3 regions of the Glaciecola sp. SC05 genome follow, and region 1 is predicted to be linked to each of the others. Evidence: predicted binding sites of a transcription regulator. Region 1 holds the regulator's gene; each other region holds the start of a gene.

The links. Region 1 encodes sigma-54, which starts transcription at its own class of promoters, with help from an activator protein. Its sites were predicted from a motif close to GTTGGCACGNNNNTNGNNT; they were not measured.
Region 2: the regulator sigma-54 is predicted to act here: its motif matches at 3,135-3,153, upstream of flgF (flagellar basal-body rod protein FlgF).
Region 3: the regulator sigma-54 is predicted to act here: its motif matches at 3,021-3,039, upstream of AB9H30_RS05030 (S8 family peptidase).

The regions. Positions count from the first base shown of each region.
Region 1 is NZ_JBGIYY010000012.1:42,145-47,849, forward strand. It holds gene mgtE (magnesium transporter) at 1-1,005, opposite strand, end outside; gene AB9H30_RS11985 (HPr family phosphocarrier protein) at 1,156-1,440, opposite strand; gene rapZ (RNase adapter RapZ) at 1,433-2,299, opposite strand; gene ptsN (PTS IIA-like nitrogen regulatory protein PtsN) at 2,331-2,774, opposite strand; gene hpf (ribosome hibernation promoting factor) at 2,789-3,076, opposite strand; gene AB9H30_RS12005 (RNA polymerase factor sigma-54) at 3,100-4,608, opposite strand; gene lptB (LPS export ABC transporter ATP-binding protein) at 4,656-5,384, opposite strand; gene lptA (lipopolysaccharide transport periplasmic protein LptA) at 5,381-5,705, opposite strand, start outside.
Region 2 is NZ_JBGIYY010000001.1:174,390-180,094, reverse strand. It holds gene AB9H30_RS00770 (flagellar basal body P-ring protein FlgI) at 1-834, opposite strand, end outside; gene flgH (flagellar basal body L-ring protein FlgH) at 831-1,517, opposite strand; gene flgG (flagellar basal-body rod protein FlgG) at 1,528-2,316, opposite strand; gene flgF (flagellar basal-body rod protein FlgF) at 2,348-3,091, opposite strand; gene flgE (flagellar hook protein FlgE) at 3,252-4,637, opposite strand; gene AB9H30_RS00745 (flagellar hook assembly protein FlgD) at 4,651-5,340, opposite strand; gene flgC (flagellar basal body rod protein FlgC) at 5,372-5,705, opposite strand, start outside.
Region 3 is NZ_JBGIYY010000004.1:66,417-72,121, forward strand. It holds gene AB9H30_RS05010 (thioredoxin family protein) at 1-1, opposite strand, end outside; gene AB9H30_RS05015 (spondin domain-containing protein) at 228-1,067, shown strand; gene AB9H30_RS05020 (spondin domain-containing protein) at 1,082-1,942, shown strand; gene AB9H30_RS05025 (PDZ domain-containing protein) at 1,994-2,803, opposite strand; gene AB9H30_RS05030 (S8 family peptidase) at 3,111-5,015, shown strand; gene AB9H30_RS05035 (two-component regulator propeller domain-containing protein) at 5,130-5,705, shown strand, end outside.

The DNA of each region.
Region 1 (5,705 bases):
ATTACCGGCCACACCACCCATACTCGGCACAATGGTATTTAATATCGCAAGGACTGCAAGCTGACTCAAGGTTGCTTCAAACAAATCACTTACCGCAGCAGCCAACAGCGCTGTGACGAGATTTACCCCGAGCCAGACGGAGCGTCTTTTGGTACTTTGCCCAATAGGCGCAAATGTATCTTCGTCGTCGTCTAGACCAGCCATGCTCATCATTGAGTGTTCGGCGTCTTCGCGGATAATGTCAACCACGTCATCAATAGTGATACGACCAACAAGTTTATGGTCTTCATCTACAACTGGCGCAGATAGCCAGTTGTAGCGCTCAAACATGCTGGCGACCTCGGCGTCTGAGGTATTAGCACTTATCGCCTCTGGCTCATCATCCATTATCTCTGCCACTGAGATATCAGGGCTGGCAATTAACAAACTGGCTAAAGAAACAGTGCCAATTAATACATCTTGGCGGTTAACCACATATAACGTGTCGGTATTTTCAGGTAATTCAGTTTTTAGGCGTAAATATCGCAATACCACATCTACACTTACGTCTGGGCGCAGTGTAATGGTATCGGTATTCATAATGAAACCGGCGGTTTCCTCACCGTAAGATAGGGCTTTTTCTGCTCTTATCCGGTCTTGGGTATCCATCGACTTGAGAATGCTCTGCAGAACATCATCTGGCAGACTGCTGAGCGTCTCGGCCAAATCATCGGTGTCCATCTCCTCAAGGGCATCGACCACGGTGGCGGGAACCATTTTGGTGATGATGCCATTGCGCACATCTTCAGATAGCTCTTCGAGCACATCACCGTGAAAGTCGGCGTCGAGTAAGCCCCATAGTTCATCACGTGTTTTAGTGGGTGAGGATTCTAATAACAGCGCAACGTCAGAAGCGGGTAAGTCTAGCAGCAGTTTGCGAACACGCACAAAAGCACCCGCATTAAGCGAGCGGCCAATAGAATTTAGCCTTGCTTGAGTGTTGTTGAGCTCTGCTGTTTCGGACATGCGCACTCCACGGGATGGATAAGATAAAAGCCAAGATAACAAACACGCTTTACATTCGTCGCAGCGCTAGTATATCACCAACATCGTTTATGAATACTTGATTATTATGAAGTTTCTAGAAATTATTAAGCTTGCTTATGTGCTAGTGCTTTATTCCGACTCGTCGAATTTATTTTCAATAAGCTCGCTGATAGCCTGCATGGCAGCCTGAGCATCTTGGCCCTTACAAGTGACTTCCACAGTCTTACCCTGACCGCTTTCCAACATCATCAATGCCAATACGCTATTTGCCGGAGCGGTGTTGTCGCCCTGGGTGAGTTGAATATCGGCGGCAAACTTGTTTGCTAGCTGCACAAGCTTAGTCGCGGCCCGTGCGTGCAAACCAAGTTTATTTGTTATGGTCAGAAGTTTTGTGATGTTGTTTACATCACTCACCTTTTTCGTCCTTAATTTTCTTTAGCTCGCGATGCTTAACCTGCACATCACCATGGGTAGCTTTGAAGGTTTCTGAAAGTGCTTGGGCAACATACACGCTGCGGTGTTGACCGCCAGTGCAGCCAATCGCAATAGTCACATAACTTCTGTTATTGCGCTCTAAGTGAGGTAACCAAGTCGTGATGAGGTTTTGTACCTGCCAGATGAACTTCATAACCAAAGGTTGACCTGCTAAAAACACTTCCACGGGGCCGTCTAAACCATTTAGAGGCCTTAAATCAGGGTCCCAATGTGGGTTTGGCAAAAAGCGCACGTCAAATACATAATCAGCGTCTTTTGGTATACCATATTTAAAACCAAAAGATTCAAACAGAATGACTAAATCGGTGCTTTTTTTGCCTAATACTCTTTCGCGTATTAACTCGGCGAGATCATGCACTGATAGCTGGTCTGTATTGATATTTAGGTCGGCTTTTTCGGCCACTGGAACCAGTATTTCCCGCTCAGCGTTAATCGCATCGGTAAGTGAGTTCGATAGCTTAAATAGTGGATGTAAACGTCTTGTTTCGCTGTAGCGTTTGATCAGTACATCGTCGCTCGCGTCTAAAAAGATAATCGTGATATCCCAAAACTCAGGCAGATATTCTAGTATTTCTGAAATTTCTTGCTCAGCTTTTGGCATGTTACGCACATCGATACTGACGGCGACCAACTCATTTTCGTCGGCAAGTGCGTGTGTAAGAGTGGGTAACAGATTGACTGGGATATTGTCGACGCAGTAATAACCTAAGTCTTCTAGTGAGCGAAGAGCGATAGATTTTCCAGAGCCAGAACGACCGCTGATGATTAAAAGCTTCACTGCTTGCTCCTAGTTACGAGTTTAGATTCAGCTAAGCTAATGCTGAAATAATTTCTTTCTTAGTTTGGGCATTGCGTATGGCTTTTACAATGTCTTTATTACTCAACTTTCTGGCGATGCCAGCGAGTGCTTTCAAGTGTGTTTCGGCCTCTTCAGCAGGCACTAATATGGCAAAGAAAATATCCACTGGTTTATTGTCGATGGCATCAAACTCTATGGGCTCCTCGGTGGTCACGATGATCGCCATGATTTGGCTGATGCCTTTAATACGGCCATGAGGAATAGCAATCCCATTGCCAATGCCAGTGCTACCCATTTTTTCGCGATTAATTAAGCCACTTAATACTTCGTCTTGATCCAACTGTGGGTTTTGTTTTATCGCAATATCGCTGATCATTTCGAAAATACGCTTTTTACTTTGGCAATCGACCGAACATTGCGTTCGGTCGAGAGAAATAATATCAGAAATTATCATAAGGTAAGTTTCGTCTAGTGCCTTCTGAGTTTTTCTTTGTGTTTAATTACCTGCCGATCGAGTTTGTCGATAAGAGAATCTATTGCCGCATACATGTCGGTATGTTCAGAGTTCGCGAATACTTCGCCGCCTTTTAAATGAAGTTTAGCTTCTGCTTTCTGGCTGAGTTTTTCTACGTTTAAGACCACGTGGACATTATTGATGTGGTCAAAATGACGTTCTAATTTTTCGAATTTAGTATCCACGTAACTACGCAATGAGTCAGTGATATCTACATGATGGCCGGTAAGGTTAATTTGCATAATACTAAGTCCTCTTGTTGCGTCTAAATAAGACTTTTTCGTTGGTTTGAGGGGGGAATATGTAACGATTCCCGATATTTTGCAATTGTTCGACGAGCAACCTGAATACCTTGTTCGGCGAGCACTTGCGCAATTTTGCTATCACTCAATGGTTTATGTGCAGGTTCAACAGCCACCAATTTTTTAATCAATGCTCGAATCGCCGTAGACGAACAATTCTCACCTGATTCGGTCGCAACATGGCTGGAGAAAAAGTACTTAAGTTCAAAAATACCGCGCGGTGTGTGCATATATTTCTGCGTGGTGACCCTAGAAATTGTCGACTCATGCATATCGACCATCTCTGCCACGTCATTTAGTACCATGGGGGTCATTTTCTCTGGCCCTTTTTCAAAAAATTCACGCTGTTTTGAAACAATGCAGTGAGAGACTTTTAATAATGTCTCGTTGCGACTCTCCAAGCTCTTTATAAACCATTTCGCTTCTTGTAAATGTGACTTGATATATTGAGAATCGTTCGGATTTTTTGAAGTTTTTCCTAAACTAGCATAAGTCTCATTAACCGATAGCGCCGGCAGCGCATCGTTATTGAGCTCAACTGTCCAAAGGCCATTCTTTTTGTAGACGTTTACATCTGGAATAATGTATTCGGCTTCTTTGGTTGATACCGCGCTGCCTGGACGCGGGTTAAGTGTCTTTAACAGGCGCATGACCTCGCGTAACTGGTCCTCCTTGAGTTTGGTCTTGCGCATCAAGGTTCGATAGTCCTTGCTACCCAGTAAATCGGCATGCTCTTGAATTAATTCTTTGGCTTCTTCTAACCATGGCGTGTTTGCGTCGAATTGGCGCAGCTGCACCAGCAAGCATTCTTGCACCGATCTGGCGCCAGAGCCAACAGGGTCGAACATCTGCACACGTTTGAGTACGCACTCGACTTCATCTAAATCAACGTCTTCGTCATCTAGGCTTTCGAGAATATCTTCGCTGGTGGTCGTCAAATAACCCGACTCGTCAATGGAGTCGATGATCGCAATGGCAATCGACCGGTCGGTTTCAGAAAAATGCGTTAATTCCATTTGCCACATTAAATGGTCTTGGATGGAGTCACTAGTTTCACCTTGAAAAACATAGTCTTCGTCAGGATTGGTTCCGATCATTTTAATGGGCGCTGAACTGGAGCCCAAATATTCTTCCCAAGAGCTATCAAGTGGAAGATCATCAGGAATATCGCCTTTTTCTAGAGCGTCATGGGTATCCATGTTGTCGGTGCCAGATAAACCAGTTTCTCGATCAGAATTATTAGAAGTCGCAGAGTTATCGTTGGTTTTGGCGTTGTTTTGATCAGATTTGTCGGTGCTGTCATTCTCAGGATACTCATGATCAGTAAGCTCTAAAAGCGGATTTGACTCAAGCGCCTCTTGGATTTCTTGTTGTAGATCAAGCGTAGAAAGTTGCAACAGTTTAATAGCCTGCTGTAACTGCGGTGTCATGGTCAGCTGTTGACTAAACTTCAGTTGTAACGAGGGTTTCATTAACTTCCTTTAGCTACGAATTCGTCTTGTATACGAATAATGCGACTCTATAGTGCAAACTGTTCACCTAAATATACATCGCGAACAGTCTGGTTGGCTAATATTTCATCAGCGGTACCCGATGCAATTAACTCACCGTGGCTTACAATGTACGCTAATTCACATACATCTAGTGTTTCTTTTACATTATGATCGGTAATGAGTACACCGATACCGCGTTCTTTAAGCTGATATATGATCTTCTTTATATCACTAACAGAAATTGGGTCAACACCTGCAAAGGGTTCATCGAGTAAAATAAATTTGGGGTTTGCCGCTAATGCTCTAGCAATCTCTACTCTGCGGCGCTCTCCACCCGATAAACTCATGCCTAAATTATTTCGAATGTGGTTGATGCTAAAATCATCAAGTAACTCATCCGCCTTCTGCTCTTGCTGTGCTCGGCTCAGCTCTTTTCTGGTTTGCAATATGGCGATTAAATTCTCATGGACGGTGAGCTTACGAAAGATAGACGCTTCCTGCGGTAGGTATCCGATACCGTGTCTTGCTCTCTCATGCATCGGCTGATAAGTAATATCTAATTGGTCGATTTGAATTTCGCCTTTGTCCAAAGGCACTAATCCCACAATCATATAAAAAGTAGTGGTTTTTCCGGCACCATTGGGACCAAGCAATCCTACGATCTGACCGGTAGACACCTCAATACTGACATCGCGAACGACCTGTCTAGACTTATAGGATTTGGCTAAATGCTTTGCGCTAAGGGTGCTCGTCATGGTTGATCCTGATTGTCTGTAGGCTTAAGCTCCTGCTCGGAAGAGAAAGCGCCAGGACTAATCACGGTTCTAACAGATTCGCTACTATTATCGTTAGTAGATGCCAGTATTTGTTCTCTAGTCATATCAAACACGATTAAATCGCCAGTCACCCTGACTTCATTTTGCATAATAAGTGCATTGCCATTGAGTGAAATAGTACGTGACTCTACCGTATAAATAATTTCGTTAGCCTGCGCCTCAACCATGCTGCCATCGTCTTTACGCTGTTTGTAGCTCGCCGGTTGACCGCTGGCACTGATAATTTCTTTACCTGCACCA
Region 2 (5,705 bases), on a different contig from region 1:
TTGTCCAATCACAATGGTGCCTGTTCGGCTGTTTACCACGATGCGTGCCGGTGCGGTTGCTGGCACAAACTCGAAGTTTTCGATAGTCGCTAAAAAGCCTACACGCTGGGCAACGTCGCGAGGCGCAGTGACTCTTACTGATGCCGCATCTAAAGGCGATGCAATAGCAAAGCCATTTTTCGGATCAGCACCTAAACGTCGGTTTATTTCATCAGACATGGCTTGCGCGGTGCTAAAATCAGGACTATGCAAGTTCAAGGTCAAATAATCATTTTGCATCAGACCGCTTGGCACTGAACGCTCAACTGTTGCGCCGTTGGCAATGGTGCCCACCGTTGGCGTATTACTGACAATTCGAGAGCCATCGTTGCCCTGCACACCAAACCCAGACACCACTAAAGAGCCTTGGGCAACGGCATAGACTTCGCCATCTAATCCTCGCAAAAACGTTTGTAATAAAGTACCGCCCTGGAGACTTGCTGCCTCGCCCACTGATGACACCGTAATATCAATTGTTTGGCCTGGTTTGGTAAACGCAGGTAGCTCTGCATGCACCGCTACCGCGGCTACATTGCGTATTTTGGGTTTTACATTAGCATCCAAGCTAATACCGAAGTTCTCGAGCATGGTTCTAAATGATTGTTCGGTAAACGGACTGGTTTCTCCCGTACCCGGCAAACCTACTACCAAACCATAGCCTACGAGTTGATTTGAACGCACGCCCTGAATGCTGGCTAAATCTTTGATACGCTGTCCACTGTATGCTGGAAACACCGCGCTCAAAGTAAAAACTAGCACTAGCGCCCAAGCATAAACATTCGTTAAACGACTCATAATGGCCACCATGTAGAAGAAAAGAACTGCGATAGCCACCCTTTTTCTTGGGCTCTTGCAAAGCTGCCGGTGCCGCTATATTGAATACGGGCATTGGCGATTTTATTAGATTGCACTTCATTGGTTGGGGTAATATCTGCGGGTCGAATGACGCCGGTTAAACGAATATATTCGTCACCATTGTTTAAAGTTAGCCACTTTTCACCGCGAATTATAAGATTTTGGTTAGGCAGAACATCAACCACCGTAACTGAGATGTTGCCTTGCAGGCTATTACTCTGGGTAGCTTGTGCATCGCCATTAAATTCATTGCGTGAATCAACACCGAGTTGAATAGCCTCAGGACCAATCTGCAGGGCATTGCCCCCTAAACCAATAATAGGTTGAACGTCTACGTTGGTCTCTTTAGACGATACCGTACCCGCTCGTTTTGTTGCATTAGTATTCTCACTCAGACGCACAGTGATAATGTCACCTACTCTGCGGGCCTTTACGTCTGAATACAGACTGTTTGCCATGGCTGCAGTAAACAAGCTGCCATCTTGTGCAATTTGCTCACGTTTAAACACCGGAACAGCGGGCGCATAAAACGGATCGTTTGCGGCAATCGGTTCCACCGGTGTGGTGTTGCAAGCGCTTAAGCCAATCATGCAAGCAAGCAATAGTATTGAGTGAATTTTCATCTTAAACCTCTTATAACTGCTGAATAACCTGACCAAGCATTTGGTCAACCGATGAAATAACTTTTGAGTTCATTTCATACAGGCGCTGGCTTTCAATTAGGTTCACTAGCTCTTCAGTAACGTTGACGTTAGATGTTTCCAAGGTGCCTTGGGCTACTGTGCCTAAACCTTCAAGTCCAGGGACACCTTGCACTGGCGCACCCGATACTGCGGTTTCTACATACAGGTTTTGTCCAACTGGCTGTAAGCCTGCAGGGTTAATAAAATCGGTAATGTTAAGCTGTCCAAGTACCTGTGGCTCGGCCTGCCCTCTTAACTGCGCGGATACTTCACCGTCTTGAGAAATGGTGATTTGCTGTGCATCTGGCGGCAGCGTAATGACTGGTTGGAGCACAAAACCGGCTCCCGGCGTAACCATCTGCCCCTGATCGTTCAGCGTAAACTGACCATTGCGGGTATAAGACAAACTGCCATCTGGCATTTGTATTTCAAAAAAGCCTTTCCCCTGTATAGACATATCAAGAGCATTTTCCGTAGTCAGCAAATTCCCTTGGGTATGGGTCTTTTGCGTAGCAACCACTTTAGAGCCTGCGCCGAGCATTAAACCTGAGGGCAATTCAGTGTCAGCTGAACTGCGGCCACCGGGCTGATTGATATTTTGATAGAGCAAGTCTTCAAATACCGCACGGTCTTTTTTAAAGCCGATAGTACTGGCGTTGGCTAGGTTGTTTGATACTACCGCAACGTCTGTTTGCGCGGCGTCTAAACCGGTTTTACTAATCCATAGAGCTGGATGCATATTAAATACCTTAAGCGATTAATATTCGCTATTAAATGAATCTGAGTAACATGTTGCCGCGCATCGATAGTTGATCCGCTTTGTTCATTAGTTTTACCTGCATTTCGTAATGACGCTGCAAGCTGATCATCTGCACCATTTCTTCAATAGCGTTGACGTTTGAGCCCTCAAGCATGCCTGAGCGCACGCCCACATTAATATCTTGCTGTGCAAAACCGCCGTCTTTTAATTCAAAAAGGCCGTCTTCTCTGCGTTTAATTTGATCAATTTCAGGATTCACTAGTTTCAAACGGCCCACTTCTTCAATGGCATTTTGAGGCGCGCCTTGGAGTTGAGTTGAGATGGTGCCATCACCGGCTATAGTGATATTTTGAATCGGAATGGGTAAGAATACTGGGCCATTTTCGCCGAGGACTAAATTACCTTTTGAATCCTGCAAGGCGCCCTCGGCGGTCATGCTGAAATTACCGTTGCGGGTTAAGGCCTCGCCGCCTTCAGGACTTTGTACGGTAAACCAACCTTCACCTTGTATGGCCACATCGAGTGGGCGGTCGGTGGTGATCATCGGACCGCCATCGTAGTTGTTACTTGGGCTTTCGGTCATGCTAAATACCCGAGACGGCAAACCTTCGCCGTATGCCGGCATTGCGCGCGCCTGTTCAAGCTGCGCTTTAAAACCGTTGGTTTGGGCATTCGCCAGATTGTTGGCACGCACGGCAGTGGCCAGTAGGTCTTGATTGGCCCCGCTTGCTGCAATGTAGAGTAACTTATCCATATAACTTGCCTTCACATGTCAAATATTGACGATATGTAAGACTAAGCAATTAAAATGCCAATCCGTTTAATGAAATTTGGAAGCTATACAATGAATAGAAAAAATAAGTAATAAAGGGGGAAGCAGCGGCGAAAGCCTTGAGGGCTTTCACCGCTTTAGATTATCGAATGTTAAGGATAGTCTGGTTTAACTGGTTATTGACTTCAAGGGCTCTTGAGTTTGCTTGGAAGTTTCTTTGCGCGATGATCATATCGATTAATTCAGTGGTTAAGTTCACGTTCGCCTGCTCTAGCGCAGAGGAGTTGATGTCACCGAAGGTACCGGTAGTTGCCTCACCTGCCAACGCCTCACCAGAAAGTATACTTTCTTTCCAAGCTGTACCCGACTGCTGCGTTAGACCTTGTTCATTTGAGAATCTTACCAAGGCTACGCGGACAATGGGTTCAGAGGTTCCGTTCGAAAATGTGGCTCGCACTAAACCGTCGGGTCCAATATCGATGCCCGTTAGTCGACCAACAGGCAAACCATCTTGCTCTAAGGAAGTAACTTCAAAGGCAGAAGCAAACTGAGTCGGTTCGTTTGGATTAGCACCGAGGGGGTCTAAATTGAAATCGATGCCGATTTGTTGGGTTGCATCTGAGCCATTCGAAAGAATTAGGCCCCCAAGCGCCTCGGTCATAATTTTTCGATCTGGCTGCGGTAGACCATCAGCAGACTCTATGCCAATGAAATCGCCACCATCACTAAATCTTAATTTCGCTGCTGCAACAGCATTACCCGTAGCGGTGCCCATAGTATTAACAGCGCTAGCTGGGTCTGCATCGGAGCCATCCGAATTGGTTATATCCACCAATTGGTCGTCTACCGCTGCCGCAACATACCACTCATTTACCGCAGCTGGATCGTTGTCCTTCATAAAGTAGTAGGTCATGACATGGCTATCGCCCAATGAATCATAAATAGTAACCGACGTCGCCGCGCTATAGGTTAAAGGGTCTGTTGGATCAAAAGCGGCGGGATCTCTAACTTGGTCACCTGCAGGCAAGTTAAATCGTAAATCAACTTCAGAGGTCTTTTGCGGTGAGCCCGATGAGTCAGGGATTCGCACTGGCACCGTCGTACTCAAGGCAACCGACGCCGATGTACCGTCTGGGTTAACCGGGAAACCAAGTAAATTGTCGCCCGCTGAATTTACCACGAAATTATTGCTGTCTAGTTTAAATTGACCTGCACGAGTAAACGAAAAGTCGCGTGAGGTAATTTCAGGAACCGTAGCAAAAAAACCATTGCCGGTGATAGCTAAATCCAATGAGTTATTGGTAAAGCTCAAACTACCTTGAGAAAATTGCTGGGATACTTCTTGAGTCAAAGCACCGTCACCGACTTTGGTTTTACCTGAGGCCAAAAGAGACGAAGCATACACATCACCAAATTCCGCGCGTGACTCTTTAAAACCTACCGTGTTAACGTTTGCAATATTGTTAGCCGTAGTATCTAAATCTTTTTGAGAAGCGGATACACCACTTAGTGCGATATTAAAAGACATCTAAATTCCCCTATTATTTACCAATTTGTATGACGTCATCTAACTTGATACTGACATCACCATCTAAATTAAGAACAACACCTTGACCTGAGCCAGATAAACTGACGCTGTCGACGTGTCGATTGATTGCGGTAGGCAACGCTTGTACCTCACCAAAAATATCACCTTGAACCTGCACCGCATAGTCACCTGATGGCAAACTGTTGCCGTTGTTGTCAGTGCCATCCCAATTAAATTCAATATTGCCTGCTGGTTGCGTACCGATCTGCATTGTGCGAACCACCTCGCCTGCAGTATTGTAGATATTAATTTCAGTATTCTGGGTGGTTTGCTCATTAACAATGACACCGCTGATTGAGCCATCAGCACCATCTTTAAAGCCAATGTTGCCGGTAACCAAAACTTGTTGACCAATTAAACTAGATGCCTGCAAAGCCTGGTTGGAGGTCATCGAAGCAGCAAAGCTGCTGAATTGCTCATTAAGCTGAGAGATACCGTCAGCGGTAGTGAATGATGTCATCTGCGCCACCATCTGGTCGTTGTTAACTGGCTTAGTTGGATCCTGATTCGCCAACTGCTCAGTAAGCAGCGCGAAAAAGTCTTCTTGCTTAAGCGTTTGATCATCGTTTTGCGCAATCTTGACTTGCTTATCCGTATTCCAATACAGGTCGCGATTCAGGCCTTGTTGCTCTAATAAGTTCATGAAAATATCCTCTTAATGACAGCTATGCTGACTATTGACCTTGACCTAATTGCAATACTCTACGAAATATACGCTTGGTAGTATCCGCTACTTGAACGTTGGTCTCGTAGGCCTTAGAAGCAGACATCATATTTGCCATTTCTTCCACGATATTGACGTTCGATTTGTATATGTATCCATTTTCGTCTGCCATTGGGTTACCCGGGGCATATTCGATTTGCAGTGGTTTGTTGCTTTCAACAATACCTTTGACTTCAACCCCGACGCCTTTAGCTTGGTTCTCTGTGGCCTTGTCCATCGCCGCTGCAAACACAGGGTGACGGGCTCGGTAAGTATCTTCATAGCTGCTGCTCACGCTGTTAGCG
Region 3 (5,705 bases), on a different contig from region 1:
TATGCTGAAATTCCTTGTGCGCAGTTGTTTGTTTTGGTTTTAGCGTGATTGTTTCATATCATTATGCCTGCAGTGCTAGCGCAATTACAAACTGATTTGAAACTGAACATCCGCTTCATGTGCCCGCTATAAAATTGAAATGTTAAGAACATGTGACACTTTAGTGATAAATGACATTTACAGTTGTTCTCGTTATCTAAACAAATAAACACAACGAGGAAACTTAAATGAAGATTACGAAAATAGCAGCCCTTACCGCACTAGTGCTTGGCTCAGTATCCATTGCGCAGGCTGTAGAACTTAACATAACCATCACTAACCTTACGCAAGGTAACTATTTTACGCCACGCCTAGTTGTGGCTCATACAGATGCGGCTGACGTGTTCGAAGTCGGCACTACTGCATCATCAGCTTTAGCATGGTTAGCTGAGGCAGGTGTCATTGACGATGCTCAAGAGCCCGCGTCATCGGGTCAAAACTTTGAAGCCTTATTGGGCCCAGCGGATACGGATAACGGCTCCAATACTTGGCACCGTTTTGGTGGACTAGTGCCACCCGCTACCTCTCTTAGTTACCCATTTGACACGATGGACAAGCCACTATTATCAATTGCTTCAATGCTAATACCGACTAACGATGCATTTGTGGGATTAGACAGTATTGAAATTCCCACCACTCCAGGCACATATCACTACTATTTAAATGCCTACGATGCGGGCACGGAGCTCAATGATGAACTCAACAGTACTCGAACGGATATTACTGGCGTAGGCGGTACCGCGTTAGGGGGATACGCTGCGCCCGGTGTTGCAGGAGCGGGTGCCCCCCCTATCGCGCCGAGCATGAGTGTGGGTGGGACAGGAGTAGCGGTCACCGTAGGAGAAAGTGCTGACGGCACTAGCATTGGTGCAAATGAAGTTATTGACGGTACCGACGGCCCTGTGCACATTCATCGTAATACATTAGGAGATACATCGGCTACCGATGGTGCCAGTGATTTAAATTCCACAGTGCATCGTTGGTTAAACCCTGTTGCTAGAGTAACTATTGTGGTTCCAAGCGCTTAATAAGGGGTGAATATATGAAATATTTTAATGTTAAAATATTGGCAATGACTGCATCGTTAGCTTTATTGGCGGGTTGCAGCGGCGATGACGGGGCAGTTGGGCCACAAGGCCCTCAAGGTGAACAAGGACCAACAGGACCAACAGGACCAACAGGACCAACTGGGCCAACTGGGCCAACTGGGCCAACCGGTCCAGAAGGACCGCAATCGGGGGTAGCCGCTTATAACTTGACTATGCTGAACCTGACTCACGGTCAACCCATGGCACCCACTGCTTTTATTGCACACGAACCAAATTTCCATGCATTCTCGGCAGCAAACTCAGCTACCTTAGGCTTGGAAGTGCTAGCTGAAGGCGGTGACCCTAGCATGTTTATCAATGAGGCCTCAGATGCGGTAGAGTACTTAGATGCGGTCTCTAGTAGCGGTATTTTGATGCCCGGTATGAGCACCGATATCGTCACCCTAATTGTACCGGTTCTCGATGCGGATAATCTGCGCCTCACTGTCGCAAGTATGCTAGTGGATACTAACGACGCTTTTGCGGGTGTCGACAGCACGGATATCAGTAATTTAGCAGTTGGACAATCGATGATCATTACGTTGCCAACATGGGATGCTGGTACTGAGTTAAACACCGAAACGGCTGATTCGATGCCTGGGCCTGCTGCGGCTAATGCCGGGGGCGGTGGTGCCGCAGCCGGTTTCGCTGCGGCGAGAGACGATTTGGTTGACGCCGTCAGGATCCATGCAGGTGTGGTGACTAGTGCGAATGCAAATGATCCGAGTCGTGAGGGCCTGCCGACATCTGTGCTTGATCAAAGTGATAAATTTGATAACCCTAGTGCGAGAGTATTGGTCACCCGCACAAGATAAATCAGTAATGTTTGCTTTTACCCCGACACACGGAAGTGTCGTTTTTATGTGCTATTGCCTTTTGAGAGTTAGTGCTTCAGAGGGAATGTCTAAATACAGCGTGATTACGCGACCTTTCCTCATCGCTGTGATGACTAAGGTATCTGCATAACGCATGGTCCGTTGAAGCTCTTCAAATTCATCTGCAAGGGTGACGCTCTTGCCATTTATCGTAGTGATCACATCGTCTTCTTTAAGACCTGCTTGTGCAAATAAGTCAGGGTTGATACCAGGGCTTGCTAGCATCCCGTCGGCAATAAAGGGCGTTGGAGTAAGCTGAACAAAATGTTCGACAATTTGTGGACGGTTGCCAATTTTATCTACAGGCATACCGAGCAATTCAGAATGTGTTTGTGGTAGCGCTTGTTCAAGCAGATTAGGACCGCTTAGAACGATTTCGTATGTATGGTTTTCGAAGCCAAGAATAACACTATTGCTAAGTATGTCGAGTAGTTGAATAGGTCTATCGTATAAGAGATCACCCACCTCAAACTCACCTAGTATGCCAGCAGATTCCAACAAACACTTTGCGGCGCCTGCCGAGACTTCGATTCCTTTGAGCTGTATAACAATCGGCAAAGCCGGAGTCAGTTCTTGATCTTGCTTAGCAGTATTTTGCAATGGGCGTGATGTTACTGGTTCGTAAGCTTGATATTCGATGGCTCGGTTATCTGCCCTTCCAGCGCCGTTTAAGTTGAACGCTCGTGTGTCTGCTTTATCAGTACGATCACTACTAATGCTTTGGTCTAAGGTCACAACAGAATAGACGACCGCCGCAAGCAATCCTAAGAGTAAAACAATAGAAGTCAGTCGATTCTGCATGTGTGCTCCTTTATCAGAAGGTGTATCGGCGCGTCTGCATATTATTTTAGCTCAACTCAGTCGGTAAAAATTGAACTTAAAAAATGAACGAATAAAAAATTAACTAAAAATATGAATAAATAGAACAGTTTATTCATTCATTATTTTGTTCACATTTTTCATAATTAAATAAATAATAATAAATTCAATAAAATCAATATGTTAAATTCATTTAAAAGTTGGCATATATAGTGCTAACTATGCTTTATATCTATACTGAGCAGCGTCCGAGACGCGCTCATTTGTTTTTGAACTGGAGTACAATTATATGAAATCATTTAATCGCACGTTCTTAATCGCTTTAAGTGCTATTACCGGCGGAATTGCTGTAGGCGCAGTTGGACTTGGAGATACAAGCAACGTGCGGTTTGACGATGCAGCATTACTAATTGGGCATGAGGTTCAAGAGCCGAAGTCTTATATTATACAGGGAACAGATTCAGAGAATTTGGCTGCGGTAGTAGAAAAGGTAGGCGGAAATGTTAGTAGAGAATTCCCTATCATCAATGCGATCAGCGCTGTGCTTACTCCAAAACAGGCAGAAAAAATCAAACAACTGGGCAACGTTAGAGTGCAAGACGATCGCCAAGTTCTCACTATGAATGGAAACTCAGTCTTTAACTTTATGGTGTCGAGCACGGCGAAGAAAAACAAAATAGACAATCATATTGCGCGTCACGTCAATGCCGACAAATTACACGATATTGGTCTAACTGGACAAGGCGTAACCGTGGCGGTAGTAGACAGCGGTGCAAATTTTGGTGGTAACATTGGTGCCAATCTATTCAGAAATACTAGTGGCAGCGTTCGTATCCCGGTTAAATACGATGCATTTACTAGTCGTGTTAATTTTAGGTTTAATGACGACCAAAACGGGCATGGTACGCATGTATCTAACATTATTGCGAACAGCTTGATGTCAGAAAATAATAAGTTCAACGGCATTGCACCAGATGTGAATTTGCTGCCAGTAAAAGCATTTAATCACAAGGGAGAAAGCAGCTATTCAAAGGTCTTAGATGCGTTAAATTGGATTTTTGTGAACCGCTATCAATACAACATAAGAGTCGTGAATCTATCTTTAGGTGCTGAGGTACAATCAAGATATTGGCAAGACCCTATTAATCAAGCAGTTATGCGTTTATGGGATGCTGGCATAGTGGTCGTAACATCTGCAGGAAACAACGGTAAAGACATGGGGATTTCGGTACCGGGCAACAACCCTTACGTAATAACCGTGGGTGCAACAACAGACAATTACACACCATTTGACCCGGCTGATGATCGCGTGACCTCATTTTCTTCAAAAGGCCCCACCTATGAAGGTTTTGTAAAGCCTGAGATTGTGGCGCCAGGTGCTCGCATCGCGGTGAAAATGCAAGGCTCATTGATTGCCAAAGCAATGCGTAAAAGTGCGACCGGTATCGATTATTCTGAAATATCAGGAACGTCACAGGCCTCTGCTGTTGTTGCTGGCGTGGCAGCGCTAATTATTCAAAACGACCCGTTTATAACGCCCGACAACGTAAAATGTAAAATCGTAGCAACTGCAAAAGCTGCGAAAGTAAATGGCAACTTAGCGTTCAGTCCGTTTAAGCAAGGTGCAGGTATAGTGAACGCGTATGATGCAGTAATGAGCCAGGCGAGTGACTGTGCCAATCAGGGGCTGAACATCGTACAAGATCTTATGGGTATTAAACATTTCTTTGGCCCTGTGGTAAAAGCCCCTTCAGGCGAACTTCAGATTCTTTTACCTTCTGGTGGGGTATTGACCGAAGGTTCTCATTGGTCTACTGGCGATATCGCTGTAGAAGGCTCACATTGGACAGTAGGTAATATTGGCTTAGAGGGTTCGCATTGGTTGCAAGGGACAATGGGCCTTGAGGGTTCACACTGGGCACAAGGCATGATGGGTTTAGAAGGAGCGCATTGGAGCACTGGTGATTTAGTATTAGAAGGCGCGCATTGGACTGCTGGCCAAGTGGGTCTTGAGGGCTCACACTGGACGCAAGGCGGAGTAGGTCTAGAAGGTGCTCATTGGATGGAAGGAACCATGGGCTTGGAGGGTTCACACTGGGGAGAAGGCATGATGGCCATTGAAAGTGAGGTAGGCAACTTGCCACCTATCGACCCGAACGCAGAAATTACGATTGACGAAAGTGTTTGGCAATAAAATGCAAAGCTATAAAGGCCGCTTAATTTAAGCGGCCTTTTTTTTAATAAATTACTAGGTAATGCCGATACCTTGCTAATAAGCATCGATTGTAGAAAATAAACTGGTAGCCAAATGAATTGGAAGATAACAGCCCAAATACCAAGAGTGTTCCTCCTCTCCCTCAAAACAGCGTACCTGTGTTTGATGGTGGCGTTGATTCAAGGTAACGTGGCATTCGCAGCAATAGATAATGCTAGATTTCAAAAATTGGAAGTTGCCGACAGTTTGTCAAATCAAAATATTAACGTTATTTTTCAGGACAGTACTGGCTTTATTTGGTTTGGTACGCAGGAGGGCCTTAACCGATACGATGGCTATAGAATTGAAACATTTAATCAAATCTTTGGTGATAAAACATCGCTTTCATCTTCATGGATCAACGCAATTGTTGAAGACAATAACAATAAGCTCTGGGTTGGCACACGCAGTGGCGTGAATCGTTACGATCCTAACACCCGTCGCTTTGAGCAATTCAATACATCTGAAGACGGGCAAGGCATTAACGATGAGGTTGTACGTGATGTTTGGAAAGATAGTAAGGGTGTGATTTGGGTTGCGACACGCAAAGGCCTAAATAAGTTTATTGAAAATGAAAATCGCTTTAAGCACTACAATTTTGCAAACGATGAAGGTGAATCGATTGAAGCG